2 regions of the Streptomyces sp. NPDC058274 genome follow, and region 2 is predicted to be linked to the other one. Evidence: riboswitches for the same ligand, from Rfam matches in the RefSeq annotation. Region 2 holds a riboswitch; the other holds the start of a gene.
The links. Region 2 has a riboswitch for cyclic di-AMP ahead of ACFVYF_RS27870 (NlpC/P60 family protein). Riboswitches for the same ligand answer to the same signal wherever they lie in the genome.
Positions count from the first base shown of each region.

Region 1: another riboswitch for cyclic di-AMP. It lies ahead of ACFVYF_RS04530 (M23 family metallopeptidase); the one in region 2 lies ahead of ACFVYF_RS27870 (NlpC/P60 family protein).

Region 1 is NZ_JBHVXW010000002.1:21,978-36,662, forward strand. It holds gene ACFVYF_RS04520 (PrsW family intramembrane metalloprotease) at 1-1,180, shown strand, start outside; gene ACFVYF_RS04525 (aldo/keto reductase) at 1,293-2,240, opposite strand; gene ACFVYF_RS04530 (M23 family metallopeptidase) at 2,413-3,456, opposite strand; cyclic di-AMP (ydaO/yuaA leader) riboswitch at 3,468-3,625, opposite strand; gene ACFVYF_RS04535 (PP2C family protein-serine/threonine phosphatase) at 3,881-5,008, opposite strand; tRNA gene ACFVYF_RS04540 (tRNA-Met) at 5,320-5,393, opposite strand; gene ACFVYF_RS04545 (alginate lyase family protein) at 5,502-6,728, opposite strand; gene ACFVYF_RS04550 (dihydrofolate reductase family protein) at 6,998-8,152, opposite strand; gene ACFVYF_RS04555 (MarR family winged helix-turn-helix transcriptional regulator) at 8,226-8,738, shown strand; gene ribA (GTP cyclohydrolase II) at 8,914-9,561, shown strand; gene ACFVYF_RS04565 (DUF6817 domain-containing protein) at 9,640-10,194, shown strand; gene ACFVYF_RS04570 (helix-turn-helix domain-containing protein) at 10,369-11,223, opposite strand; gene ACFVYF_RS04575 (DUF6879 family protein) at 11,249-11,776, opposite strand; gene ACFVYF_RS04580 (hypothetical protein) at 11,748-12,008, opposite strand; gene ACFVYF_RS04585 (hypothetical protein) at 12,251-12,451, shown strand; gene ACFVYF_RS04590 (hypothetical protein) at 12,499-12,657, shown strand; tRNA gene ACFVYF_RS04595 (tRNA-Lys) at 12,851-12,923, opposite strand; gene ACFVYF_RS04600 (amino acid permease) at 13,031-14,566, opposite strand.
Region 2 is NZ_JBHVXW010000017.1:31,354-46,038, reverse strand. It holds gene pcrA (DNA helicase PcrA) at 1-2,470, opposite strand, end outside; cyclic di-AMP (ydaO/yuaA leader) riboswitch at 3,042-3,214, shown strand; gene ACFVYF_RS27870 (NlpC/P60 family protein) at 3,222-4,373, shown strand; gene ACFVYF_RS27865 (tellurite resistance/C4-dicarboxylate transporter family protein) at 4,884-5,870, shown strand; gene ACFVYF_RS27860 (hypothetical protein) at 6,041-6,394, opposite strand; gene ACFVYF_RS27855 (NlpC/P60 family protein) at 6,935-8,011, shown strand; gene ACFVYF_RS27850 (hypothetical protein) at 8,114-9,136, opposite strand; gene ACFVYF_RS27845 (DUF397 domain-containing protein) at 9,406-9,774, opposite strand; gene ACFVYF_RS27840 (LuxR C-terminal-related transcriptional regulator) at 9,890-10,690, opposite strand; gene ACFVYF_RS27835 (PspC domain-containing protein) at 10,687-12,012, opposite strand; gene ACFVYF_RS27830 (PspC domain-containing protein) at 12,155-13,645, shown strand; gene ACFVYF_RS27825 (hypothetical protein) at 13,632-13,886, shown strand; gene ACFVYF_RS27820 (DoxX family membrane protein) at 13,954-14,484, opposite strand.

The sequences.
Region 1 (14,685 bases), on a different contig from region 2:
GCTGCCGGTACCGCTCCTCATGGCCGCCTTCCGCTGGCTGGACCGGGTGGAGCCGGGCCCCTGGCGCAACCTGCTCTTCGCGTTCGCCTGGGGCGCCTGCGCCGCCGCGCTCATAGCGATCGTCGCCAACAGCTTCGCGACGAAATGGATAGCGACCGCCACCGCCGACCCGTCCAGCGCCGACACCCTCGGCGCGACCGTCATAGCGCCCATCGTGGAGGAGTCCGCGAAGGCCGCGGCCGTCCTGCTGATCTTCCTCTTCCGCAGACGGGATTTCACGGGGATCGTCGACGGAGTGGTCATAGCCGGGGTCACCGCCACCGGCTTCGCCTTCACCGAGAACATCCTCTACCTCGGCACCGCGTTCGGTACCGACCAGCTCAGCGGCGAGCGCGGGCTCGCCTCCGTCACCGCCGCCACCTTCTTCGTACGCGTGGTGATGTCGCCCTTCGCGCACCCCCTGTTCACCGTCCTGACCGGCATCGGCTTCGGCATCGCCGCGCTGTCCCCGGAGGGCCGGCAGCTGCGCCGGGTCCTTCTCCCGCTGTCCGGGCTGCTGCTCGCCATGGGGATGCACGCCGTCTGGAACGGCTCGTCGTCCTTCGGGGAGTACGGGTTCTTCGCCGTGTACGCGGCCTTCATGGTGCCCACGTTCGGGCTGCTCACCTGGCTCGTCATCTGGACCCGGCAGCGGGAGCTGCGCACGGTGCGCGCCGAACTGCCCGCCTACGCGGTCGCCGGGTGGCTGGCCCCGCCCGAGCCGTTCGTACTCGGCTCCATGCGGGCGCGGCGGCTTGCCCGCGACTACGCCGGGCAGCACTTCGGCAAGGGCGCCGCGCGCTCCGTCGCCGAGTACGAGGCGTACGCGACCTCGCTCGCGTTTCTGCGGCACCGCGCGCGCCGGGGCCGTGCGGGGGCCGGTTTCGGTGACCGGGAGCGGGAGTTGCTGAACGAACTGTGGCGGCGCCGGGAGGTGGCCCGGCCGGCCCTGGCATACGCCGCCCGGGCGACGGCACCGGTCGCGTTGCCGCCGTGGCCGATGTACACGCCCTTGTACGGCCGCGGCGGGCCGTACATCGGGTCTGCGACGCCGTATCCGGGCGGGGCGCCCTATTCGGGCGGGGCGCCTTATGCCGGTCCGGCGGCGCCGTATCCCGCGTACAACCCGTATCGGTCGTAGACACGGGGGTACGGCGGGTACGGCACCGCCGGAGAACACCGTCACGGCTGATCACCGTCGCGGCGGAAAGGACTCCGGCCCAGCGACGGGAACACGCTTCCGCGAGACGGAACTACACGGCCGACGCCTTCGTCAGCGTCGTCAGTTCCCCGTCCGTCAGGGTCAGGTCGGCGACCCCCAGCAGCGCGGGCAGTTGCTCGACCGTCCGCGCGGAGGCGATCGGCGCGGCCACCGTCGGCTGGGCGGCGAGCCAGGCCAGCGCCACCGTGGCGACCGGGACGTCGTGGGTCCGGGCGATCTCGTCCAGGGCCGCGAGGACGTTCACACCACGCTCCGTCTCCAGGTGCTTGGCGGCGCCGCCCGCCCGCGGGGAGTCGACGGTCGTACCGGGCCGGTACTTGCCCGTGAGGAAGCCGGAGGCGAGCGCGTAGTACGGGACGGCGGCCAGGCCGGAGCGGGAGGCGACCTCCTGGAGCGGACCCTCGTACGTCTCGCGCGAGACCAGGTTGTACTCCGGCTGGACGGCGACGTACCGCGCCAGCCCCTCGCGGTCGGAGAACTCCAGGGACTCCTGGAGCCGCTCGGGCGAGATGTTGGAGGCGGCGATGGCCCGCACCTTGCCCGCCCGCACCAGCTCGTCGAGCGCGCCGATGATGTCCTCGACGGGGACGGAGGGGTCGTCGCGGTGCGTGTAGTAGAGGTCGATGTAATCCGTGCCCAGCCGGCGCAGCGACGCGTCGGCCGCGGCCCGCACGTTGTCCGGGGCCAGCCCCTTGTAGTCGGGGTGGGAGCCCACCTTGGTGGCCAGGACGATGTCGGAGCGGTTGCCGCGCGCGGCGAACCACTTGCCGATGATCGTCTCCGACTCACCGCCCTTGTTGCCCGGCACCCAGGCGGAGTACGTGTCGGCGGTGTCCACGAAGTTGCCGCCCGCGGCCGCGTAGGCGTCCAGCACGGCGAAGGACTGTGTCTCGTCTGCGGTCCAGCCGAAGACGTTGCCGCCGAGGGCGAGCGGGAAGACCTCGAGCTCGGACGGGCCCAGCTTGCGAAGAGAAGTCATGTCGATCAGCAACACCGGTGGCGGAGCCATCTATTCCGCAAGCCCGCGGAAAAGCCCGCACGAAACGGGCGAAGCGCCCCGCGTAGAAGGCGAGGCGCTCACACCGGGAAACTGTCAGGGATGCCGGGTGCCGATGTGGCTGCCAGGAGCCGTCATGGGCGCCCGGAAGCTGTCAGGGGTTGAGTCCCTTGCTCTGCAGCCAGGCCATCGGGTCGATTCCGGTGGCGTTGCCGCCGGGGTGCACCTCAAGGTGCAGATGCGGCCCGGTCACGTTGCCGGTCGCGCCCACGCGCCCGATGACGTCACCCGTGGCCACCTTCTGCCCCACGCTCGCGCTGATGGAGGACTGGTGGCAGAACCACAGCTCCGTACCGTCATCGAGGGTCAGGATCGTGCGGTAGCCGTACGAACCGGCCCAGCCCGCTTCCGTGATGGTGCCGCTGTGGACGGCCTTGATCAGCGTGCCCGTGGGAGCCGCGAAGTCGAGGCCGGTGTGGTACCCCGAGGACCACAGCGCGCCGGCCTCGCCGAAGCGCGAGGTCAGCGTGTACGAGGAGGTGGGCAGCGAGTAGCTCTTGGCCAGCTTGGCGAGGCGCTCGGCCTCGGCCTTCTGCTTGGCCTCCTCCTCCGCCTTCTTCTTGACGGCGGCGGCCTTGGCCTTCGCCTCGTCCTGCGTCTTGGACGCTTCGGCGGCGGCCTTCTTCGCGGCGGCGGTCTCGGCGGCCCGCTGGGCCGCGCTGTCGACCTGGTCCTGCTGCGACTCGGCCTGCTGCATGATCCGCGCGCGCAGCGCCTCGCCGGCGTCGGTGGTGCCCTGCGCGGTGTCGTCGGTGGTGAGACCGGCGCTGGTGAGCGGGGTGGCGGAGCCCTTCGCAGGGGCCTCGCCGTCGGATATCAGGGCCTTGGCCGAGGTGGCGACCGACGACAGGTCGGGCATCGAGATGGACACCGGGGGCTTGCCGGTCTGCGCGGTGGCCATGCCACCCGCACCGACGGCGGCGATGACGCCGACGCCCAGAACGGTGGAGCTGCGGGCGAGTCCTCCGCCACGCTGCTTGGAGACGCGGTGCCGGCCGCGGACGGGACGGACGGAATCCGCGGTGGGATTCCACTCCTCCCAGGGCCCCTCGTCGCTGCCGCGGCCGTAGCCGAAGGTGTCGCTCTGCTTCTCACTCGGCGCGAACGAGGTGGGTTGTGCAGGCCGGTTTGACGCCACGTGGGCGCGCTCCTTTCCTTCCTTCTCGCCTACCGGGTTAGCTGACGGGTTCGGAGCAGGAAGGTCTCCTACGCGCGTCAACCGCAGTGTGATCCACCGCGAAAGACGCTCGATTCACCCCAAGTTGGTGGTTCCCCGGTTCCCTTGCGGGATTCGGCGCGTGCGCACGGAGCCGACTCCAGTGACGGCTGTGACGACCGCGCTGCGTTATCGAACGTTAATAGACTCGGGCTACGGATTCCAAGCTGTTCGGACTGATCATTAACGTCTTCCGCCTGGACTTACGGGTCATGAGGGGTGGAAAACGGGCGAGTTGACCACGCCTCATAAACCCCAGTTCAATTGACGGTTCGTCAGCTGTTATGCGGAGGGGTGCCATCCGGTCACCTCCGGTGACAACGATCAAGAACAGTTCGTACGACGCTCATGGCCGGCGTACGGCGAGCAGCGCGAGGTCGTCCGTCGTCCCGCCGCCCGTGTGCCGGCGCACGTCTCGCGTGAGGGCTGCCAGCAGCGCGTCGGGGCCGGCGAAGACCCGTCCGGCCAGCCGCGCCGCCGGATCGTAGAACTCCCCGCGCCCGTCACGCGCCTCCGAGAGCCCGTCGGTGTAGAAGAGCAGCGTGGCCCCGCTCGGGAAGGCCGCCTCCTCCGCACGGTCGGGCCGGCTGCCCAACTCGCCCAGCCCGAGCGGCAGTGCGGGCTCCGCGGCGTCCAGGACGCGCAGCGTGCCGTCCGCGCCCAGGAGCAGGGGCGGGGGGTGGCCGCGACTGACGATGCGTACGACGCCGTCGCCGTGCGGGATCTCGGCGAGGACGGCCGTGGTGAACCCCTCGAAGGCGTCGAGTCCGTCGCGCCGGGTCCCTTCGCGCGCCAGCGCCCGCTCCAGTCGCTGGGCGACCGCCTCCAGCGTCGACTCGTGCTCGGCCGCCTCCCGGAACGATCCGATGACCACCGCGACGGCCGCCACCGCGCCCATGCCCTTGCCCCGTACGTCGCCCACCACCAGCCGTACGCCGTGCGGGGAGTCCTGCACCGCGTACAGGTCGCCGCCGATGAACGCGTCGGCCTGCGCCGCCTCGTACCGGGCCGCGAACTCGAAGCCGCCGATCCGTTCGGCCGGCCGCGGCAGGACGGCGCGCTGGGCGGCCTCGGCGATCTCGCGGGCGGAGGCGAGCCGCTCGTCGGTGCGCCGGACCAGGATGTTGATGAGGACGGCCAGGACGGCGACGGTCGCCACGGTGACCAGTTCGGTGACCGAGTCGACGTTCAGGGCGATGCCGAGCCTGATGTGGATGGTGAGGACGGACACCAGGGCGCCGAGGCCGGTGAGGATCGTGCCGCGCAGCGAGAAGAGGGGCGCGGCGACCAGCGGGGCCGCGGTGAAGAGGGGGGCCGCGGTGAAGTCCGAGGGGGTGAGGTAGTCGTAGACGATCCCGACCACGATGAGCAGCGCGGGCAGCGCCCGGACGAAGCTGCGGGCGCGCGAGATGCGCCGGGTGGCCGGCTCGGCAGCGGCGGGGGACGGACTCTCCCCGAGCCCGGGATCAGGCACGGCATCCCCGGGCAACCGGCCCCCGGCCCACTCGAACCCATCGGCATCCCCGGGCAACCGGCCCCCGGCCCGCTCATACCCATCGGGATCGGCCTCGCGGCCGGCCCCGCCGGACGCCTTCTCCGGCCGCTGTGAACCTCCCTGCTGCCCCACCCGTCCAGGCTTCCCGGCGCGGGGGCGGGCGGCGACCGCTGAGGGCCGACCGGATGACGTCCGGCGCACAGGGCGGGACCCGGATCGGACGGATCGGACCCCACGGCAAACACCAAGGGCCGGAACTCAATATCTGAGTTCCGGCCCTTGGCCTTCAGTAGCGGGGACAGGATTTGAACCTGCGACCTCTGGGTTATGAGCCCAGCGAGCTACCGAGCTGCTCCACCCCGCGTCGTTAGAACCAGTGTACGCCATGCGCGGGACCCCTCGCGCACACGCTGACGTGCACCGGCCTTCACCAGGCGTATTCCGCCCGTCGGGACCGGAGGCCCGGGGGCACCTAGTCGGCCGGGTTGCCCGCGTGGGTCAGCGTCTCCCAGGACACGAACAGATCGTCCGTGCCGGCGGGGCGCGTCTGCTCGACGAGCTTGTGAGCGGCCGGGACGTGCACGTCCATCCGGTTCTCCAGGTGGTTGAGCGCGACCTCCACGTCGGGCCCCATGTTCCGGTCGACCTTCCCGCCGCACAGCCAGGCGGGCGCCGCCTCCCCCATCTGGTACCTGGAGTGGAAGTCGAGCGCGGCCTTCAGCCGGTCCTTGACGTCGCGGTAGAGGTCGACGCCCTGGTGCCAGGCGGTCTCGGCGATGTGGGCGGTGGCGGCGAGGGAGTACCCGACGTGCTTGAAGTTGCGGCAGGTCTCCTGCGCGACCCCGTCCATGTACCGCTGCTGCCCGAACCAGTACGTGGTCATCTTCTGCGGGGTGTCGACGGTGCTGCCGACCGGCGTGAGCGGCACGTGCCCGTCCTTCTGGAGGTAGAAGTACGCGGGCACGCGCTGGCGGAACCGTTCCAGGGCGTCGTCGAAGGCCTGGTGGTCGTCGAGGAAGACGGCGATCCCGATGGCGGCGTCGGTCATGGCGAGGTCCCAGTTGCCGTTGAAGTCCGGGACCTTCTTGGTGACTTCGGGGAGATAGGCCGTGCGCAGCATGGTCCGGAACCGCTCCACCCGGTCGGCCGGCCAGCCCGCGCCCGGTGTGTACCGGACGAGCTCGGCGGCCCGCGACCAGGTCGACCCGGCCCACGCGGTCTGCAGCCCGGCGTCCTCCTCGGTGTGCCCCTTCATCTTGGCCGACCAGGCGTCCATGATCTCCCTGGCCTTGACCGCGTGCTCCTGCTTGCCGGTGATGCCGAACAGCAGGGCCTGGGTGTAGGCGGCGATGGCGTCCTCGCGCTCCTCGACACAGCCGTGCACCGGCTCGGCCGACTTGTCACCGCCCGGGCAGTCGACGCTGGCGTACGGCTTCGCCTGGTACTTGTACGAGCCGTACTTGCTGTCGCGCATGTCGAGGAACGCCTTCAGCCAGGGCTGCTTGCCCGCGCCCACGCGGGCCCGCACGGTGTCTAGCTGCCCCTTGCTGACCAGCACTCCTGGGTGCTGGAACGCCGCGTTCTTGGGCCGTGCCCGCGCTTGCGTGCGCGTCTGCGACGACGCCCCGCACGAGGCCACCAGCCCCACCAGCACCGGCGCGAGCAGCACCGCCGTCACACGCCGCCCGACTGAACGCATCGCTCCGCCTCCCGGGTCCACCACCGCACCGACTCACTCGCAGCCTGGCGCTTCGGCGGCACCCCCGCAGAATCTCTTAGCCCGTCCGGCGTTCGGGGCCAGGCCCTTCAGGCGACGGGGGCAGGCCCTTCGGGCGAACGAGCCCGTGCGGCGTTCGGAGGCAGGCCCTTGCAGGCCCGTTGCGCGAACCAGCCCGCCCGGCGTTCGCAGGCAGGCCCGTCGCCGAAGCCGAACGAGGGCGCGGGACCGGGGACAGGTGGGCCAGGACCTCACGCCCGGTCGGCGGCCGTCGGCGGCAGGAGGTGCCGATTGGGCGCCTTGGCCGGCTCCTCGTATTCGGGGAGTACGACGACATCGGCGCCCCCGGCGGCCAGCACCCCGCTCCCGTCGGCCCCGGCGACGAACGTGTCGGGCTCCCGCCACGCCGTCACCACCCGTCGTACTCCGGCATCGAGAATCAACCGCGCGCAGGGCGCGGGGCGTGACGCCCGCCGTGCGCATGGCTCCAGGCTGCTGTAGACCGTGGCCCCGGCCAGCCGCGGATCCGCGGGGTCGGCCTTGACGAGCGCGGACTCCTCGGCGTGCTCCACCGGGTCGCCCTCGCGGGAGTACCCGCGGGAGATCTCGGTGCCGTCCGCCGCCACCACGACCGCGCCCACGCTGAACGCGGTCCGCGACGGCGGGCACTGCGCGGCCAGTTCGCAGGCCAGCGCGAGCCACCGCCGGTCGGCGGCCGAGGCGAGCGGCCCGCTGCCGGGTGCGGTGGGGACGTACCGCATGAGGACGACGTCCCCGACGGGCCTGGTCTCCACCAGGCGCAGCCGCCCGCCGGGATAGGGCCCGGGGCCGAGCATGCGGGGCGCGTCCGGCTCGCCCACGAACAGCGGCGCAAGGACGAGTTGGAGCTCGTCGGCGAGGCCCTGGCGCAGCAGCTGGGTGTGGACCCGGCCGCCGCCCTCGACCATGAGGCGCCGCACCCCGCGCACGTCGTGGAGGTGCTCCAGGACGACGCGCCAGTCCAGTTCGGGCCCGGCGGCGACGACGTCGACGCCGAGACCGCGCAGGGCGTCGGCGGCCCGGCCGGCGCCCTTGTCCGTCGTATAGACGACCTTCTCGCCGCCCGTGTGCCAGAACTGGGCGGCCGGGTCGAGGTCGCCGGATCCGCTGACCGTGACCTTCAGCGGGTACTCCGGCCGCCCGGCGGCGACCCGGGCCGCCCGCCGCTCGGCCGAGTTGACCAGCAGCCGGGGGTTGTCGGCGCGGATCGTGCCCGCGCCGATCAGGATCGCGTCACTGGACGCCCGTACCTCGTCGACCCGGTCGAAGTCGGCCGGGCCCGAGAGCAGCAGCCGGTCGGGACCGGTGTCGTCCAGGTAGCCGTCGAGGGAGACGGCGGCGGACAACAGGACGTAGGGGTGGGGCATGGGACGCACCCTCCAGCTCCGAGCTCTCGGCTCTTAGTGGTTCAACTTTTAAACAATACCTACACTGGACGGCATGACGTCGACCCGCTGGCTCACCCCCGAGGAACTGCGCGCCTGGAAGGCGTACCTCGCCGCGTCGCTGCTCCTGGAGGACGCGATCGACCGGCAGCTCCAGCAGGAGGCCGGCATGCCGCACCTCTACTACTCCGTCCTGGCCACCCTCTCCGACGCGCCGGACCGGCGCCTGCGTATGACCGAACTGGCCGAGGCGCTGAAGATCACGCGCAGCCGGCTGACGTATGCCGTGACGCGGCTGGAGAAGGACGGAACGGTACGACGCGAAGGATGCCCCACGGACCGGCGGGGCAACATCGCGGTCCTGACGGAGGCCGGGACGGCCGTCCTGGAGCGGACGGCGCCCGGTCATGTCGAGACGGTTCGTACGGCCGTCTTCGAGCACCTGAGCCCGGAGCAGGTGGGGCAGCTGGAGGAGATCTGCACGGGGATCGCCGAGACCCTCCAGCAGAACCGGCCGGCCACCACGCCCGACGACGTCCCGTGGCGCCGCCGCTCCTCGGCGCCCTGACGCATCAGGCACTCCCGCGACACAGGCCCCGCCCATTTCCAGTTGCTTGAACTTTAAAACAGGAGTTAGAGTCTCCGTTCCAGGGCTTGCTTCAAATCTGAAGCACGAGCCGCAGGCCGGGTACCGCCCGTGCAGCACCCGCCTGTCCGCCCATCCGCCGGACCGGAGAACCCCCATGCGCGACTTTCCCACCGCCACGGTGCGCACCCGCGTCCCCGTGCCCCTGCGCTTCGCCGACGGCTACTCGGCCGACGCCGAACTGGTCACCTTCCACGGACTCACCGACGGCCGGGAGCACCTGGCCGTCGTCCTCGGCGACCCGGGGCCCGCCCCGCTGGTCCGGCTGCACTCCGAGTGCCTCACCGGCGATGTCTTCGGCTCGGCCCGCTGCGACTGCGGCCCCCAGCTGCGCGAGGCGGTGGAGCGCATCGCCGAGCGCGGCGGGGTCCTGCTCTATCTCCGCCAGGAGGGCCGGGGCATCGGCCTCTACAACAAGCTCGACGCTTACGCCCTCCAGGACGAGGGCCTGGACACGTACGCCGCCAACGCCGCTCTCGGCCTCCCCGAGGACGCCCGCGACTACACGCCCGCCGCCCAGATGCTGGCGGCCCTGGGCATCGACGCCCTGGACCTCCTCTCCAACAACCCCGACAAGGCCGGCCAACTCCGCGCCCTGGGGCTCGACGTGCAGACCCGCGTCCCCACCGGCGTCTTCGCCACCGCCCACAACGTCCCCTACCTCCGCGCGAAGGTCCTCCAGACGCAGCACACCCTGCCCCTGCCGCAAATCACCGTGGCCCCGTCCGCCCTCCGGCGGGATTGACGCGGCCCCCGTCCCGGCCGACGATCCGGACAGGCCCCTCACCACGGCTCCGGGCCGGCCCGTCAGGAGAAGCCACGCGTGGACGCACCCGACGACACACCCCCGGGGACCTCCGAAGCCCTCGCCCTGCTGCGTGAACTGGGCGCCGAGAAGATCGACCACCCCGGCGGCACCCTGCTGGCCCATCTGATGCGCGTACGCGAGCGGCTGGCCCGCTGGCAGGCACGCCCCGCCCTCCAACTCGCCGGACTGTGCCACGCCTTCTACGGCACCGACGGCTTCGCCACCGCGCTGCTGCCCACCGAGCGCCGGGCCGAACTACGGGCCGTCATCGGCACCGAGGCCGAGGAACTGGTCCACTTCTACGCCAGCTGCGACCGCACCGCCTCCTACCCGACCCTCGTTGACCCGGCCCCGTCCTTCCACGACCGCTTCACGGACACCACGTCGGCCCCCACCCTCCAGCAGCTCCAGGACTTCGCCGAACTCACCGTCGCCAACGAACTGGACCTGGTCGACCAGAACCCGTCCTGGAAGGCCCACGGCGGCGCGGATCTCCTCCCCCTGTTCACCCGTTTCCGCCCACTCCTGACCCCCGAGGCATGGCAGGACTGCGAGGCGACGCTGACGTGACTCAGGCGCGGGCCTGGACGATCAGGGTGCCGATGTGTCCGGGGCGTCGGGGCTTGGCGAAGGCGTCCCACAGTTCGGCCTCGGCGGGAATGTCATGGGGTACGGGCACAACGCTTCCTCTCGTCGTCGGGACGCGGGAGCCCCCCGCCCCGGGAGCCGGGAGTCTCGGAGGCGTTACCGCAGAGCGTCGATGGCCTTCACGATCAGGGCGCGCGCGTCGGCCCCGTACACGGCCATGCCGCGCAGCTGCTCGAACGTCTTGACGTAGAGCGCGACTTCGGAAGGCTGTGTGACCTTCACGTGCGCGGACACCAGCTCAACCGTGGCGAGGGTGCCGTCGTACACGTGAAAGGTTTCCTCCGGCCACTGGGCTCGTTCGCGCGTCGCCATCGGGATGATGCCGAGCGAGACCGCCGGTAGTGACCCTGCGGTGAGCAGATAGCCGAGCTGGCCGGCCATCGCCTCCCCGTCCCCGATCTGGTATCTGAGCACGGACTCCTCAATCAGCAGCACGAAGCGGTGTCCCGGTTCGTGGATGATGCGCGAGCGCTCGACACGGGCCCGTGCCGCCTCTGCGCTGTCATCAATGGGGAGGTCGCGAAAGCGGGCAGACATGCCGAGCACAGCGGTGGCGTAGCCCTCGGTCTGCAGGAGCCCAGGCACGATCGTGGAGGAATACACGCGGAACAGCTCAGTCGCCCGGTAGAGCTGCACGTAGCTGTCCTGCAGGCGTTTCAGCCCGGCGCGGACCCTGCGCCGCCATTCGACGTACTGCGACTCGGCATCACGCGACTGGGCGACGATGTCCGGGGCCTGGTCGGCAACGCCGCAGGCACGGCACCAGAGGCGGATGTCCTGGGGCGTAGGGGGTGTGCGAGCGTTCTCGATGCGGGAGGTCTTCGGATGCGTCCAGCCGCAGCGAGAGGCCAGCTCAGTCCCGCTGATACCCGCGTCCGCGCGGAGTTCACGCAGCCGCTGCGCGACGCGCTCGCGCGCAGCCTGAGCCGAGGACGACGGGGAGATGGGCATGAGCTGACCTGTACGCCTTCCGCCACTATCTGATCTTGTAGTCCTCGTGCGGGATGGCTCGCTCCCACACCGCTTCGAAGGCATCGGCGCACAACTTCGCCGCTGCCGGATCTTCGGAGATCTCCTCGTCGACCCACGTACCGTTGCCGGCGAAGTGGTTCCAGCGGATCACGCGGTCGTCGAACAGCCAGAAGTCGTTGCCCGGCAAGGCGATGTCCGACGCGCGTCGGCGGGCCAGCCACCGCACTTGTTCGCCCGCGGCAACGTTGGTGAACGTGCCCGAATGCTCGTAGCGAATGTACTCGGTGACCGGTTCGGACACGATCCGGGCCCTGCGCACCACGACACCCCGGCCCACGGTCTCCTGGATCAGGTCGAGCCACGGCCGCCACCAGGACGCACGGTCGGCCGGGTCATGGCGGAAACCGGCCCTCCATTCGGCGAACGGCCCCTCTTCGTAGTCGACGTCGTAGGCGTCACGCATTTCCAAGTGCACTGCGGAACGCGTGCAGTTCGCGATCAGCTCATCGAATGTCGGCACGCTCGACGACATCGCACGCCTCCCTGATCATGTGCACCATCCTGGCTGGGATACGGATTACCGCCTCGTCGTCCGGGATCCCCTTCGCGTGCCCCGGCAGCTCGAACGCGGCACATTCCGCTTCGAGTTCAGGGCTTGGCTTCCAGCCCTGGAAAACAAGCTCTTGCTTCTCCTGGTCGATCCACACGGTGGGACTCTTGTCGTCACCCGTGTTGGGGTCGATCCCGATGAACCGTAATTTCATCGTCACCTCCATCGCTCATGGTGTGCATGGATGTACACCACCGTCAGTCGTCCCAGGCAATGGGGTCAAGAGGGCGAAGTCGCCAACGGCATGGCCGACGGATTGCCGTGAACATCGGTGAACATCTCTGGAGTTGGCCAGCACCGCGCTCCTAACGTCATGACCAGCGGCAGCCCCACTTCTGCCCGTGCACACGCCGCGCACCGGTGCCAGGGCAGTCCCACGCCAGCGGAGGCACGCGGATGAAGACGACCATGGACCCGCCAGTCACGCTCGAACTGCCCCTCGCCGAACCCGTACCGGCGCCGGGGTGCGGTGTCTGCGGGGCCCTGGCCCGGCAGCGGGCGGAGTACACGGCCACGGGGAACCCGTCGCGGGCGACGGACTGCAGTGTCGAGATCCGCAACCACCCGCACCGTGCACGCAAAGGCCGGCGGTCGTGAGCGGTGCCCGGTGGGAGTGGCACGACTCGGGTAGCGCTGGCGGCCACATGCAGCGCGTGGCGTCGAGCGGCACGTACAACCGGATCCAGACCGCGTACCGCGCCTACATCGACCACTCAGTGGGGTGCGCGGACTGCGGCCACGGAGAGGTTCGCTGCGCGACTGCCGACGGCCTCTGGGCCGAGTACCGGGACGCGATGACGTAGACCCGCCCGCCCTGGGTCCCGTGGCTACCGGGGGCGGGCGGGATCAGGCCCCGGCCGGACGCCGATCCGGCCGGGCCGCTCCATGTCTTGATCGTCAGCGCTTCGGGCGGGCATCGGGCCGGCTAACGATCACCAAGACCCCGAAACACACCGAAGGCCCAGATCAGATCGCCTCTGACCTGGGCCTTCTCGGTAGACCCTGTGGGACTCGAACCCACAACCAATGGATTAAAAGTCCACTGCTCTGCCAATTGAGCTAAGGGTCCACGCATCGGTCGCGCCGATGCATCCCCGAGCATAGCCGGACACGGCCGGGACTCCGATCGGGTATCGGGGTCCCGGCCGCGCCGTGTGGTCGGAATGGGCGGGGCGGTTACGGATCGACCGATTCGGGGGCTCCCGCGCGGGCGGCCTCGCGGGCGATCGTGCGGGCGTGGCCGGGGTTGAGGAACCAGTGGCGGGCCGAGGCGAGCCACCAGGTCGCGGCGAAGCCGAGGACGACCAGGACCGCGATCGGGGCGTAGTTGAAGGTCTTCCAGGTGACCGGCGAGACCTGGGGCAGCATGAACAGGATCGTGATGACGACGACCCAGGCGACCGCCACGACGCCGATCGCCCGGGACCAGCGCCCCAGGTGCCAGGGCCCGCGGTCGAACGCGTCGCCCTTCCGCAGCCGCAGCAGCGTCGGGATGACGTACGCGATGTAGAGCCCGATGACGGCGATCGACGTCACGGCCGCGTACGCCGTCACATTGATCAGGTACGGCAGACCGAGGACCAGCGCGCCCAGCGCCGCCAGCCACACCGCGGCCACCGGCGTCCGCGTGCGGGGGTTCACCGTGTGCCACACATGCGAGAACGGCAGTGCGCCGTCCCGCGAAAAGGCGTAGATCATCCGGCTGTTGGCGGTGACCGACGCCATCCCGCAGAAGAGCTGGGCCCCGATCACGACCAGCAGCAGGAGCTTGCCGGCCGTCGCACCGAGCGCGTCGAGCAGGATCTGCGCGGGCGGTGCCCCCGTCGCCGAGCCCAGCTCCTTGTCGTACGACTGGATGGCGAAGGTGAAGCCGAGGAGCAGCACGAAGCCCGCTATCCACGACGTCCAGATGGACTGCACGATGCCCTTCGGGCCCGCCGTCGACGCGTCGTGCGTCTCCTCGGTCATATGGGCCGAGGCGTCGTAGCCGGTGAAGGTGTACTGCGCCATCAGCAGTCCGACGAGTACGACGTACACCCCGCTGCCCCAGCCCGTGTTGTTCACGAACTCCGTGAACACGAAGGACGCCGACTGGTGGTGGTCCGGTACGAAGGTGAGCGCGCCGACGATCACCACGACGCCCACCACGTGCCACCACACGCTGATGCTGTTGAGGAGACCGACGATCCGGACTCCGAAGGTGTTGAGCAGCCCGTGCAGGACGAGGATCGCGGCGAAGAGCAGCACGGTGCGGCCCGGCGTCACCTCGAAGTCGAACTGCAGGTTCAGATAGGCCCCGAGGAACGAGGCCGCCCCGAAGTCGATGCCGGCGGTCACCGCCACCTGCCCGAGGACGTTGAACCAGCCGGTGAACCACGCCCAGGCCGCGGCGGTACGGGGTGGAGCGAGCCGATGGGCCCAGAAGTAGAGCCCGGCCGATGTCGGATAGGCCGAACAGATCTCGGCCATCGCGAGTCCGACGAACAGCGTCATCAGTCCGACCGCGACCCAGCCCCAGGTGATCACGGCGGGACCGCCGGTGTTCATGCCGAACAGATACATCGTCAGGCAGCCCGACAGGACCGAGATGATCGTGAAGGAGACCGCGTAGTTGGAGAACGCCGACATGCGGCGGGCGAGAACCTGCGTATAGCCGAGCTGGGCAAGCCGTTCTTCGTCCGACAGCCCACTCGCCTTGGCGTCTTCTGTCATGCCCCCAGCGATTCCCTCGCCGGGAGCATGACATGCGCCAACTCAGGGACCAGGTTGGCCAAAAAGCATCGTGGCCCCCACCCGAACCGGATGGGGGCCACGCTGCTTCACTGCATCAC
Region 2 (14,685 bases):
CGCCGAAGTCGACCGTCGCCTCCGCGTTGGCGCCCGTGCCGTTGACGCCGACCACCGTGCCGAGGCCGAACTGGTCGTGGGTGACCCGGTCGCCGACGGCCAGTGAGACCACCGGCTTCTCGGCGATACCGCGGCGCGTCGCGAAGCCGGACGCACCCGAGGCCGCGGACCGCGAGCGCGACGAGGAGAGCGAGGCCGCCACGCCCGAAACGGGACCCGAGGACACGGGGCCCATGGACCCGGTGCGCTTCCAGTCCAGATGCGCGTCCGGGATCTCCTCCAGGAAGCGGGACGGCGGGTTGTACGAGGGCTGGCCCCAGGCACTGCGCATGGAGGACCGCGTCAGATAGAGGCGCTCCCGCGCGCGCGTGATGCCCACGTAGGCGAGGCGCCGCTCCTCTTCGAGCTCCTTGGTCTGGCCGAGCGCGCGCATGTGCGGGAAGACGCCGTCCTCCATGCCCGTCAGGAAGACGACCGGGAACTCGAGGCCCTTGGCGGTGTGCAGGGTCATCAGGGTGATGACTCCGTTGCCGTCCTCCTCGTCGGGGATCTGGTCGGAGTCGGCGACGAGCGCGACTCGCTCCAGGAACTGGGAGAGGCCGCCCGGCGTCTCGCCCTCACCGGTCTCCTGCTCGAACTCCAGGGCCACCGCGGCGAGTTCCTGGAGGTTCTCGATACGGGTCTCGTCCTGCGGGTCGGTGGATGCCTGCAACTCGGCGAGATAGCCGGTGCGTTCGAGTACCGCCTCCAGGACCGTGGCCGGGCCGGCGCCCGACTCCACGATCGTCCGCAGGTCCTCCATCAGAGTGTTGAACCGCTTCACGGCGTTCGTCGAGCGGGACGCCATCCCGTACGCCTCGTCGACGCGGCGCAGCGCCTGCGGGAAGCTGATCTTCTCGCGCTGCGAGAGCGCGTCGATCATGGCCTCGGCGCGGTCGCCGATGCCGCGCTTGGGCACGTTCAGGATGCGGCGCAGCGGGACCGTGTCCTCCGGGTTCGACAGCACGCGCAGATACGCGAGGACGTCCCGGACCTCCTTGCGCTCGTAGAAGCGGACGCCGCCGACGACCTTGTAGGGCAGGCCGACGCGGATGAAGATCTCTTCGAAGACACGGGACTGGGCGTTCGTACGGTAGAAGACCGCGACGTCGCCGGCCTTGGCGTCGCCCGCGTCGGTGAGACGGTCTATTTCCTCGGCGACGAACTGCGCCTCGTCGTGCTCCGTGTCGGCGACATAGCCGGTGATCCGCGCGCCCGCGCCCGCGTTGGTCCACAGGTTCTTGGGGCGGCGGCTCTCGTTGCGCTCGATGACCGCGTTCGCGGCGCTGAGGATCGTCTGCGTGGAGCGGTAGTTCTGCTCCAGGAGGATCGTCGTCGCGTCCGGGTAGTCCTCCTCGAACTGGAGGATGTTGCGGATGGTCGCGCCGCGGAAGGCGTAGATCGACTGGTCGGCGTCACCCACCACGCACAGCTCGGCGGGCCCGAGGTCTCCCTCGCCGGGCGGCACGTCCTCGGGGCGGTCGCCGCCGGAGGGGCCGACGAGCTCGCGGACCAGCGCGTACTGCGCGTGGTTGGTGTCCTGGTACTCGTCGACCAGGACGTGGCGGAAGCGGCGGCGGTAGTGCTCGGCGACGTCCGGGAAGGCGCGGAGCAGATTGACCGTCGTCATGATCAGGTCGTCGAAGTCCAGGGCGTTCGCCTCGCGCAGCCGGGACTGGTACATCGCGTACGCCTGGGCGAGCGTCTTCTCGAAGCCGTCCGTGGCCTGCGCCGCGAAGTCCTCCTCGTCGATCAGCTCGTTCTTCAGGTTCGAGATCTTGGCGCTGAAGGACTTCGGCGGGAAGCGCTTGGGGTCGAGGTCCAGATCGCGGCAGACCAGGGCCATGAGGCGCTTGGAATCGGCCGCGTCGTAGATCGAGAAGGAGGAGGTGAAGCCGAGCTTCTTGCTCTCCCGCCGCAGGATGCGGACGCAGGCGCTGTGGAAGGTCATCACCCACATCGCGTTCGCCCGCGGACCGACGAGGTGCTCGACGCGCTCCTTCATCTCGCCCGCGGCCTTGTTCGTGAACGTGATCGCGAGGATCTGGCCGGGGTGGACATGGCGCTCGCCCAGCAGATACGCGATCCGGTGCGTGAGCACGCGCGTCTTGCCGGAGCCGGCGCCGGCCACGATGAGCAGCGGGGAGCCGGCGTGCACCACGGCCGCGCGCTGGTTCTCGTTCAGCCCGTCCAGGAGCGTGGCCGGGTCGACCACGGGGCGTGGGGCGCCGTCGCGGTAATACCCTCCCCCGCTCCCGGCTTCGCCCGAGCGGGATCCCGATCGGCTCGGCGGCACGTCGAAACGGCCGCCGAACAGGTCGTCCGGAAGCGGCTCGGCCGTCCCGTCCTCGGGCGGCGGCGGGGGCTCTTCCTCGTGGGCCGCGGAGGGCTTGAGGTCCGCCAGGAAGCTGTCGTCAAAGAGGCTGCTCATCGCTCTCCGAGTCTAGGCCGACCCACTGACACCCCGCGGCCACCCCGGAAATCCGGCCGGTTTCCCGAAGCGGGGCGGGCCGGCGGCCGGCCTCTTCCGAAGCCTCCCCCGCCCCCCTCGCCATCCGTAACGTACTGACTCTGCACAGTGAGCGGCCTCGGACGGCCGCCCGTACGAGGCCGGACGGCGGTCGGTTACCCGGCGGCGGGCGGCGGTGCGTCACCCGTCGGCGGCGGGCGGCGGGCTGCGGGCTGCGGGCTGCGGGCTGCGGGCTGCGGGCTGCGGGCTGCGGGCTGCGGGCTGCGGGCTGCGGGCTGCGGGCTGCGGGCTGCGGGCTGCGAACGACGAACGACGAGCGGCGAACGACTAGCGGCGAACGACGGCGGGGGAATCCCTCACCCCGGACAACTCGCCCTAGACCCCTCCGGATTGACCGAGTGGGTCGGCGACCATGGCGAAGGTCACGAAAATGTATCGGGCATATCGCCCATCAACCTTCACAGAAGTCACACGAGTTGGCTAACGTGCCGGTCAGGCCGCCCGACCCTCACCGGCGAACATCGCCGGGCCGGCGCGGCCTCCGCTGAGTCCGGTGCGCCCCCGCGGCAGCCGGAGCCGGGGACCCAATCGATCCCGGGGTGAATCGGTCCAACCGCCTTGTCGGGCCAGGACCGTAGGGCAACCCTTCCGAACCGTCCGCCCGAACCCGACAGCTAACTCGGTAAGCGGATGATGGAAGGAGTCGCCTCTCTTGGCGTCGCATCGCAAATGGCGTCCTACGGGTACGGGCATAGCGGGCATACGGACCCCCGGCCTCGCCACGGCGGCCCTCACCTCCGTGGCTCTGCTCTCGCAGACGGCGAACGCCGCGCCGTCGGCCGACCCCAAGCCCAGCCTGGAAGAGGTCGAGAAGAAGGTCAACGACCTCTACCACCAGGCCGAGGCCGCCACCGAGAAGTACAACGGGGCCAAGGAGAAGACCTCCAAGCAGCGCAAGCGCGTCGACACCCTCCTCGACGACGTGGCCCAGCGCACGGAGAAGCTCAACTCCGCGCGGGACGAGCTGGGCACGTTCGCCGCGGCCCAGTACCGCACCGGGGCCGCCGCCCCCGACACCGCGAGTCTCCTGCTGGCCGACAACCCGCAGGACTACTTCGACCAGACCCAGCTGATGAGCCGGCTGACCAGCCGCCAGAAGCAGGCCGTCGACGATTACGCCACCGAGCAGGCCGCGACGACGAAGAAGCGCCAGGAGGCCTCCGAGAGCCTCCAGGCACTGTCCACGTCGCAGACGACGCTGAAGTCGACCAAGGCCCAGGTCCAGCAGAAGCTCTCCGACGCCCGAGAGCTGCTGTCGAAGCTGACCGCCGCGGAGAAGGCGCGGCTCGCGGCGATCGAGGAGAAGCAGCGGGCGGAGGCCAAGCGCAAGGCCGAGGAGCTGGCCCGCAAGCAGGCCGCCGAACAGAAGCAGCGCCGGCAGGAGGCACCCCAGCAGGGCAGCGGCTCGGCCGGCCCCGGCACCTCCACCGACGCCGCCTACGCGACGAAGACCGCCAAGGCCATCGCCTTCGCCCGCGCCCAGGTCGGCAAGCCGTACGTCTGGGGCGCGACCGGCCCGGGCTCGTACGACTGCTCCGGCCTCACCCTCGCCGCCTGGAAGGCCGCCGGCGTCACCCTCCCCCGTACCACCTGGGACCAGGTCAAGGCGGGCACCACGGTCCCCGTCTCCGACATCAAGCCCGGCGACCTCGTCTTCTTCTACGACGACCTCAGCCACGTCGGCCTCTACATCGGCAACGGCATGATGATCCACGCCCCGAAGCCCGGCGCGTACGTCCGCGAGGAGTCGATCTACTACGCGGGCGACACGATGCCGATCCACAGCGTGGTACGGCCGGCGTGACGCCGTAAGGCGTGGCGAGGTCGTGACGTTGTGACGCGTGACGTTGTGACGCGTGACGTTGTGAAGCGCGATGCTGTGACGCCTCCGGGGGCGCGTTTCTGACTGTGCGCGCCGGCTTGGGCGGCCTGCGCGCCGGGCGTGTGCCTCATGGCATACGCAACCGGGGGCGCACGAGACGAGAGGGCGGCGCGGGACCAGTCGTCCGGGCGCGCGGGGAATCGTGCACGCCGGCGTACGGGCGGGCGTGCGCAAAGCGTGCGGGCGCGCGCGGCGGCAGCGCCCGGCATGGGCATGCGGGGCGCGCGTGGGCAGGCAGGCGCGCGGGCGTGCGTGAGCCGTTCAGGCGCGCGGGCGTGCGCGAGGCGTGCAGGCGCGCGTGGGCACGCGGGCGCGGGTGGGCACGCGGGCGCGGGTGGGCAAGGCGGGCGTGCGGGCGGTTTTCGCGCTCCGCGCGCTCGCGCCCTGCGCGCCCCGCGTGCGAGAGACGCGCAGCTCCCTAGCATCGGCCGCATGCCAGGCGCCTCCCCCCTCCTCACCTGGTGGGCGCAGCGCCCGCCCGCCGCCGGTGCCGCCGTGATGGCGACCGGCATCCTCTCGATCGGGCTGCACCTGACCGGTTACGAGACCCTGTCCCGGATCGCGCTGGTCCTGGCCTGCGCGGCCTGGCTGGCGCTGGCCGGGGACTTCGTGGCACGGCTCGTACGGGAACGGGAGCGGTGGCTGGCGGAGGCGGGGACGCCGGCCGCGCTGACCGCGGTCGCGGCGACCACGGTGCTGGGGGCGCGTTTCTCGGCGCTCGGGTGGCAGGGCGTCGCCGAGGCGCTGCTCGCGCTGGCTGCCGTGCTCTGGCCGGGGCTGCTCGTCCTGGTCGTACGGCACTGGGGACCTCGTATGCCCGGAGCCGTGTTCCTCGGTTGTGTTGCCACGCAGGGGCTCGCCGTACTCGCGGCGGCGCTCGCGGTGGCGGTGGGGAGCGCGTGGCTCTCTCATGCGGCGCTCGTGCTGTTCTGGCTGGGGCTCGTGTTCTACGCGGCCGGGCTGTGGCACTTCGATCCCCGGCAGGTCGCCCACGGCGCCGGGGACCACTGGGTGGCGGGCGGGGCACTGGCGATCTCGGCGCTGGCCGGCTCGAAGCTCGTCACCGCGGGGCAGGCGGGCCTGTCTTTGTCGGGCCATGGTGGCCCGTTCCTGTGGAGCGAGGGCGACAACAGCGTCCTGCGGACCGTGACCGTCGCGCTGCTCGTGCTCGATCTGGCCTGGTACTGCGTCCTGGCGGTGGCGGAACTGCGGTGGCCGCGCCCCCGTTACGACGTACGGCGCTGGGCGAGCGTCTTCCCGATGGGGATGACGGCGGTGGCGACGCTGTCCGTGTCGGCCGCCGTGGAGGTGCCGTGGCTGCGCGGGCCCGGACAGGTGCTGCTGTGGATCGCGGTGGCGGCCTGGCTGGCGGTCGCGGCGCAGGCCGTCCACTCGGCCCGCGCGGGCCGTTCCGGCTGACGGAGCCGCGCGTTCTCACATGCCGCCGTTCCGGCTGCCGAAGCCGCGCGCTCTCACATGCCGGACGATCTCAGGTCCAGAGCAACGACCTCAAGTCCAGAGCACCGGCCTCAAGTCCAGAGCACCGGCCTCAAGTCCAGAGCACCGGCCTCAAGTCCAGAGCACCGGCCTCAGGTCCAGAGGACCGCGATGAAGATGTTCGCCGTGGTCAGCAGGCCCACCAGCCCGAACGCGCCCTTCTCGACCTTCTCCTCGTCCCGCTTCACATAGACGAGCCCCAGGATCACGATCAGCAGGGCCAGCTTCACGCCGAGCTTGATGTTGTTGAGCGAGTTGTCGTCGGCCTGGTTCAGGCCGACCAGCACGAACCCCGTCACCAGCATGGTGAGCGCGCCATGCAGCATCGCGGGGACGAACCGGGCCGTGCCCCGGCCCATCGCCTTCATCTGGGTGAGAAACCCGCCGAGGAGGGAGGCGATCCCGATGATGTGCAGGCCGACGAAGAGATGGATGAGTACGTCCATGGAGCCGGAGCCTAACCGGGGTGCCCGGAGCCGCCTTTCACCGGCCCTGGGTTGACACCCGGCACTCGGCTTTTCACCGGACCTCAGTTGGCATAGACCCTCCTCGGGGTCGACCACCCCCGGGCGGGCGCCTCCCTCGACCCACAGCACCGGTCTCCCGGCCCATAGCACCCGCACCCGCCCGGCTGTCCGGAAACCGCCGTTTCGGTCAGCGCCACGCGTCAAGTCGGCGGCGGCCGGCCGGGATCACGGTCACATACGGACACCCGTCGACTCACTCGCGCCACTTCCGTACATAGCGTTACCGACCCATCACTCTCAGGTTTAGCGTCCTCCCCCAGGTGACCGGCTTCCCACCACCGCCCGGGCCAGGGGCGGCCGTCGGCCACCACCGCCAGGAAGGAATCCGGCGGCGGCCCGCTCCCCCTGTGCGGGACGCCGCCGGACGCGTAGCCGGACGACCTCGCTCCGGCGGTCGTACGGAACGAAAGTCTCTTGGGTCGTACGGAACGTAAGTCTCTTGGAAGGATGTGGGCCCTCGTGGCAGCGCACCGCAAGCCCAGACAGCGCTCGCTCGGCGGCAACACTGCACGCACCGCCGTCACCATCGCCCTGGCAGGCGCGGCGACGGCAACCGGTTTCGAGGGCACGGGGCACGCCGAGCCCCAGCTCTCTCCGGCGCAGGTCAAGGCCAAGGTGGACCAGCTGTACGAGGACGCGGAGGTCGCCACCGAGAAGTACAACGGCGCCAAGGAGAAGGCCGGGAAGGCCGAGCAGCGGCTGGACACACTGCGCGACGAGGCGGCGCGCAAGACGGACCGGCTCAACACGGCACGGGACGCGCTGGGTTCGATCGCCACAGCGCAGTACCGCAGCGGCGGCCTCGACCCCGCCGTGCAACTCGCGCTCTCCGACGACCCCGAGCAGTATCTGGACGGCGCCGCGTTCGCGGAGCGCGCCGGCAGCCGGCAGGCCTCGGCCGTGGGGCGGGTACGCAAGCAGCTGCGGGAGATCGAGCAGTTGCGCGGAGCCGCCCACGTCGAACTCGCCGCGTTGAAGTCCCGCCAGGCGGAGCTCAAGCGGCACAAGAAGACGATCACCGGGAAGCTGGGCGAGGCGCGCCGGCTCCTGTCCCGGCTCACGGACGAACAGCGTGCACAGCTCGCGGGGGACGGCGGGGCGGGTACGGCCGCTGGTCACGCGTCACGTTCGTCGGCGCGCGACATGGGCGCGCTCCCGTCCGGCGCCGGCTCGGCGACGGCGCCCAACTCCCGTGCGGCCGCGGCGGTCTCGTACGCCTACCAGAAGCTCGGCAGCCCGTATGTGTGGGGCGCCACCGGCCCCGACGCCTTCGACTGCTCGGGGCTCGCCCTGGCCGCGTACCGCGCCGCGGGCATCTCGCTGCCGCGCACGACGTACGCCCAGATCAACGCGGGCCGCCGCGTCTCCCGCTCCGAACTCCGCCCCGGGGACCTGGTCTTCTTCTACTCCGGGATCAGCCACGTCGGCATCTACGTGGGCAACGGCCAGATGATCCACGCCCCGAACCCATCGGCTCCGGTACGCCTGGCACCCATCGATCAGATGCCGTTCGCGGGGGCTGCGCGGGTGGGGTGAGGGCAGTTCAGGCCCTGGGGAGGCTCAACCAGCGGCCGCATCCAGTCGACCGTGCTGTGGGCCGGAGCGCGGAAGTGCTGTGGGCCGGTGCACGGAAGTGGCTCACGTGCGCAGTGGCATGCGGATCGCCCCGCGCACCTGCGCGGCTCGGACGCGTACGGCCGTCCGGGGAAGTGCGGTCGTCGGCGCTTCGACCGTGATGCCGCCACGGCACGCTCGGCAGAGACCACCGGGCAGGGCCTCCGGGCGGCCAGGCACGCGGCATTCGGTGCACTCCATGAGCAGACGTGCGCGTGGCGTGAGGCGTACCTCCGGGTCGGGCAGCTCGGGCGGCATCTTGTCCCGCAGCCGCCGCTGTACGAGGGCACGGGGTGAGTACACCTGCTCGGGGAGCCCGGTGACGAGGGCCAGCGTCAGGCCGGCCGGTGTCGCGCCACGGGCGAGCCATGCGGAGGCGAGTTCCTCCAGGGCGGCACAGTCGGCGGCGGAGAGGGTCAAACGGGCTTCGCAGCGGCCGAGTTGGGCGAGGACTTCGTAGGCGGCGGAAGGGCGACGCCGCCCTGAAAGCCGTTCCGTGTCGGCCTGTTCGGCCTGTTCGGCCTGTTCGGCTCGTTCGGCTCGTTCGGCTCGTTCGGCTCGTTCGGCTTGCTTCGGTTCCTGGGGTGATACGTCGCCGGAGGCGGCCCGAGGCGCAGGGGCGGGGCATGCCTCTGCGGGAGTCTCGGGCTGCGCCTCACCCGGTATGTCACCGGCGAGGAACCGGGCCCACCATTCGCTGTCACGTGCGGTACGGGTCCAGTAGGTGCGGAACACCCAGCGGGTCACGCCCTCCCCACCGTCGCCGGTCGCCCCGCCTTCCGCGCGGCGCCGTACGCGCCGGAGGTGTCCGGCCCGGGACAGCTCGTTGAGGGCGGTGCGGACAGCCTGCTGGCCGTACAGGGGCAGCGCCTTGGCGAGGGTCTTGGCGTCCATGGCGGCCCCGTCGGGAAGCCGGTCGATGAACGCGGCGACGTAGCGCTCGCGGGGCGGGAGATGGTCCAAGCAGCCCAGGCGGTACGGCGACTGGTCCGGCACGGGTCGTTTGCCGTAGCCGGGGTTGGCCATGGGGTGTGCGGGCGCGGGCATGACCGCGTTAGGGTCTTCGTAAGCCACGAGATCGTCCGTTTCGATCTTTGGGTGAGACCCCGGTCTGGTGTTGGTAGCACCTGCCGGGGTCGCTTGTTGCTGCGAACGCTAGAGGGTCACGACGGCACGTGGCAAGCCGATCACTAAAAGTCATGTGCGCTGGTGTGGGCGGGGGTCGGGAGGGAGGGCGGGTTGAACCAAACCACCCAATCCTCACAAACAGAGCTCGAATCTCGGCGCCCGAAGCACGGGGTTCGAGCGGCGACGCGTCACACGCTGCGGGCGTGGGCGACGAATGCGGCCCACGCGTGCGCCGCGACGGCGAGTTGCGGGCTCCGAGCGCCGAGCTTCGAGTCTCGGACGCGGGTGGTGTGGGGACAGGCGGCGACCTCTACGCAGGCGACGTCGAAGTCGTCGCTGTGACTGGACTTGCGCCAGGGGTAGGCGACTTCGAGGCATTCGCCGCCTTGGTCATCGCTGTAACTGGACTGGCGCCAGGTGTAGGCGACTTCAAGGCATTCGCCGCCTTGGTCATCGCTGTAACTGGACTGGCGCCAGGTGTAGGCGGCTTCGAGGCAGTTGCCACCCTGGTCGTCGCTATAGCTGGACTTGAACCACGCGAGCTGAGAGTCCCTCATAGCTCCGGCGCCGCCTTCCTTCTGCTGAGCGAGCTAATGACGCCACGCATACCGCTGCACGGCGGCGCGCAGGCCGCGGCCCATCACGCCGCCGGCCACAGGCCGCTTGTGGACCTCACACCAGCCGTCGAGCCGTAGCCCACCGCGTCAGCTCGTGCCGGTTGGACAGTTGGAGCTTCCTCAGTACCGCCGAGACGTGGGACTCGACCGTCTTGACGGAGATGAAGAGCTGCTTGGCGATCTCCTTGTACGCGTAGCCCCGGGCGATGAGGCGCAGGACCTCGCGCTCGCGCTGGGTGAGGCGGTCGAGGTCCTCGTCGACGGGCGGGGCGTCGGTCGAGGCGAAGGCGTCGAGGACGAACCCCGCGAGACGGGGCGAGAAGACCGCGTCGCCGTCCTGGACGCGGAAGATGGAGTCCACGAGGTCGGTGCCGGTGATCGTCTTGGTGACGTAGCCGCGAGCGCCGCCGCGGATCACGCCGATCACGTCCTCGGCGGCGTCCGAGACGGAGAGCGCGAGGAAGCGCACCGGCTGCTCGGCGTCGGCCATCAAGGGCGCGCAGCGGCGCAGCACTTCGACCCCGCCGCCACCCGGCAGATGGACGTCGAGGAGAACCACCTCGGGGCGCGTGGCCGTGATCACCGTGACCGCCTGGTCGACGTCCGCGGCTTCGCCGACCACCTCCACTCCCGTCCGCTCGGTCTGTCCGATCTCGGCCTGCACTCCCGTACGGAACATGCGGTGGTCGTCGACGAGGACGACCCGCGCCCGGCGTCCGCCCGTGGCATCCGCCGGCCCGGCCGCTGGCGTGGACTCGCCGGCCCCCGCGGTCGCCGCCGGAACCTGGCCCCCATCAGCCGAACTGCCTGGACCGACGGGCCCCTTGGCCTCGTCCGGACCGTTCACATCGCTCATGACGTCTTCTCCGCCCTCTCCATCTCCAGCTCGACCTCCGTGCCGCCGTCGGGCACCGCACGCAACCGTGCCGTGCCGCCGTTGCGCTCCATGCGGCCGATGATCGATTCTCTGACGCCCATGCGGTCGGCGGGTATCGCGTCGAGGTCGAAGCCGGGGCCCCGGTCCCGGACGGACACGAAAACCGTCCTGCCCTCGACTTCGGCGAAGACCTGCACCGCACCGCCCTCGCCACCGTACTTGGCGGCGTTCACCATCGCTTCCCGCGCGGCCTGCATCTGTGCGCCGAGACCGTCGTCGAGCGGGCAGTCCCCGACGATGACGACCTCGATGGGGACGCCGTGCTTGTCCTCCACCTCCGCCGCATTGCGCCGGACCGCTTCGGCGAGGGTGTCGGGCTCCTCGGCCTCGTCCTTTCCGGTGCCCTCGGGTTTGTAGAGCCAGGCGCGCAGGTCGCGCTCCTGGGCGCGGGCCAGCCGCCGTACCTCGTTGGGGCTTTCCGCGTTGCGCTGGATCAGGGTCAGGGTGTGCAGCACCGAGTCGTGGACATGGGCGGCGACCTCGGCCCGCTCCTGGGCTCGGATGCGCATCAGGCGCTCCTGGGAGAGGTCCTGGGTCATGCGCACGAGGTAGGGACCGGCGAGCAGCGCTATGCCGACCAGGACCGCGAGCGCCGCCTGGAGGACGGAGCCGAGATGGGCGGCGGAACCCTGGAGCACGAAGATGCCGGAGACGCCGGCGGTGACCAGCAGAACGCCGGCGGCGGAGCGCAGCAGCGTGAGCGTACGCCGGCGGCGGCCGACCTCCATCCAGCGGGCCCGCCGCGCGTTGTCCGCCTGGCGCCAGACCAGGGCGACGCCCGCGCCGACGAGCACCGTCGGCCAGAGATACGCCTTGGCGCCGCCGCCGAGATTCACATTGCCGACGAAGACCATGGCCACGACGACCATGAGGAGCAGCGCGACGATCTGGCCGCGGTCGGGCTTGCGGGCCACGAGTCTGCGGCGGCCGTCAGGAGAGGTCTCGGTGGCGAGGGCCGGGGGCCGTCCGGAACCGACGCCGCCGACTCCCAGCGGCACGAAGAACCAGAACGCGGCATACAGCAGCGCACCCAGCCCGTCCGCCATGAACAGGCCGACGAACATCAGCCGCACCCAGATCACCGGCAGCCCGAGATGCCCGGCGAGCCCCCGCGCCACGCCCCCGAGCCAGCGTCCGTCACTGCTGCGGTAGAGCTTGCGCGGAGGCCGCGGGTCGGCGACTGGCACTGTTGCGGCGTCCGGCATGCCATCGATGTTCACACGCCCGGCGGGCCGGGGCATCAGGGTCGACCCCCGAGACTCCCCTGATCTTCGCAAAGCGGGTGCTCGAACGGTTCCCCCCGATCCCGTCAGGGACGATCTCAGGGTCCGGCCAGGGTCATCCCGACTCCCCTCACGCCTCCCCGCCCGTCACCATGGACGCATGACAGATCACCAGCACGCGGCAGCGGAGCCGGAGCCCGGCCCGGGCGCCCGGCCGCCGGGCGGCCCCGGCCCGCGCGATGCCGCGCCCGCCGCGGGCCCTGCCGCCGGTGGCCCGGGTTCCGGGCCCGGCGCCCCGGGTCCCGCCACCGGTGAGGAGCCGCGCGCGCACGAAGGGCACCGCACCGCGGCCGCCGGGCCGCCCCAGGCCCCGGGAGCGCCCGAGGCCCCCGGGGTGCCGCACAGGTTCCGCCGCGACCGGCGGCAGAAGATGCTGGGCGGGGTGTGCGCCGGGCTGGGGCGCCAGTGCGAGATGGACCCGGTGATCTTCCGGATCGTGCTGGCCGTGCTCGCCGCGACCGGCGGTCTCGGTCTCATCTTCTACGGCTTCGTCTGGCTCTTCGTCCCGTCCGACGACGAGGAGGAGAACGAGGTACGCAAGCTGCTCACCGGCCGTGTCGACGGCCAGGCGCTGGCGGCCCTCCTCTTCGCCCTGGTCGGCTGCGGAGTCTTCCTCTCCATGCTCAACAACGGCGGGGTGCTCGCCTTCGCCTGTGTCCTGGCCCTGCTCCTCGCCGGCGCGGGGTACTGGTCGCAGCAGCGCGGTGCTCCCGACCCCGACCCGCTCGCGGCGCAGGCCGTGGCGGACGCCCCGCCCGAAGCCAAGGCACCGCCCGTCCCGGACTCCTACCCCTCCTGGTGGCGCGACCCGATCGTCAAGGACGGCACGCATGTGGGGGGCACCGGCTATCTCTGGGGGCCCCGGGACAGCCGGGAGCGGGACGTCGCGGCAGCGGTGAACATCGCCCGCGGCACCTCGGCCCGTGGCCTGCGCACCCCGCGCGCGCCACAGCCGCGCGGCCCGCGCTGGATCGGCGGCTGGGCGTTCCTGCTCGCGCTCGTCGCGGGCGGTCTCGGCACCGGCCTCACCTGGGACGACCACGCACTCGGCACGAGCGTGCAGACGGGCCTGTCCTGTGCGCTCATCGTCCTCGGCGCCGGCATAGCCCTCAGCGCCTTCGCGGGACGTACGGGCGCGGGATCGATCTTCCTGGCCGTCCTCACAGCAGGCCTGCTCGCCGGCTCGGCAGCCCTTCCCAAGGACATCAGCACACACTGGGTGCGGACCAACTGGACACCGGCGGCCGTGTCCGACGTACAGAAGAGTTACGACCTCGGCACCGGCGTCGGCACCCTCGACCTGACCCACCTCGATCTCAGCAAGGGTCAGCAGGTGACGACCCACGCGGAGGTCGGCGTGGGCCGGCTGAAGGTGGTGGTCCCCAAGGACGCGACCGTCCGGTTGAACGTCGAAGTGGGCGTCGGCGACATCCAGTTGCCGGGCGACGGCAGTAAGGACGTGGATGTGGAGCCCGGCAAGCACAAGCAGCTGACGCTCTCCCCCACGGCCGGCGGCAAGAACGGCGGCACACTCGACCTCAAGCTCGAAGTCGGCGTCGGACAAGCGGAGGTGGCCCATGCTGCGTCATGATTTCCAGCCGGGAAAGCTGGTCGCGGGCTGCTTCCTCACCCTCGCGGGCATCGTCTACGCGGGGGACGCGGGCGGCGCCTGGGAGACCCCGTGGTTCGCGGTGATCCCCATCGTCACGGGCGGCCTGTGCCTGGCGGGCGCCGTGGCGTTCCTGACCTATGCGGTACGGCGGCGGCGGGCGCCCCGAGAGGCCAAGGCGCCCGAGGACGCGTGGGCGCCGGACCCCGAGGTGCGCCGCTAGGGCACGCTGCCGAGAAGCCCGGCGCAGGCGGGCCCACCCGAGGCCCGCTCACCTATCGCCCATCCATCTATCGGTAGCCGCCCGAGCGTTGGCGGCGGCGTGAGCGCAGAGCCGCGTCGACGGAGAAGACGGAGGCGCCGGCGAGGACGAGGGGCAGCCAGGCCATCAGATAGGCGAGGTCGTTGCCGTAGTAGTACGGGTCGTTGGCCCAGCTCACGGTCAGCCACAGGCTGAGGGAGATCAGCGCGCCGCCGAAGGCGGCGAGCCGGGCCAGCAGGCCGAGGAGGGTGCCGATGCCGACGGCCAACTCGCCGAAGGCGATGGCGTAACCGAAGCCGACGGGGTTCTTCAGGGAGAGATCGACGAGGGCCGGGATCGCCGAGGAGTCGCGCACCGTGCGCATCATGTCGCCGATCGAGCCCGAGCCGGCGTCCTTCATGAAGGAGCTGTCGGTGAGCTTGTCCAGGCCGGCGTAGATGAAGGTGACGCCGAGGAAGACGCGCAGGGGCAGCAGGGCGTACCGCGTGGCGGTGTCCCGCCAGTCCCGGCCGCCGTCGAGGTATGCGTGGTGGGTGTCCGTACGAGTGCCGTGAGCCATCGCGTTCCGCCGCCTCTCGCGTCATGCCGTTGACCCCTCAACAGACCATACGTACGGCGGGGGCTCCCGGCTCAACCATGGGCACCCCCAGTTTCCCTCCCGAGACGCGCCCCTGCCCCCTCGCGGAGCCCGACGAATCCTGCGCCTACGGGGTGCCGCCCGGGTGGGCCCACTCCCCTCCCCGCCCGGTGCACCGCGCGC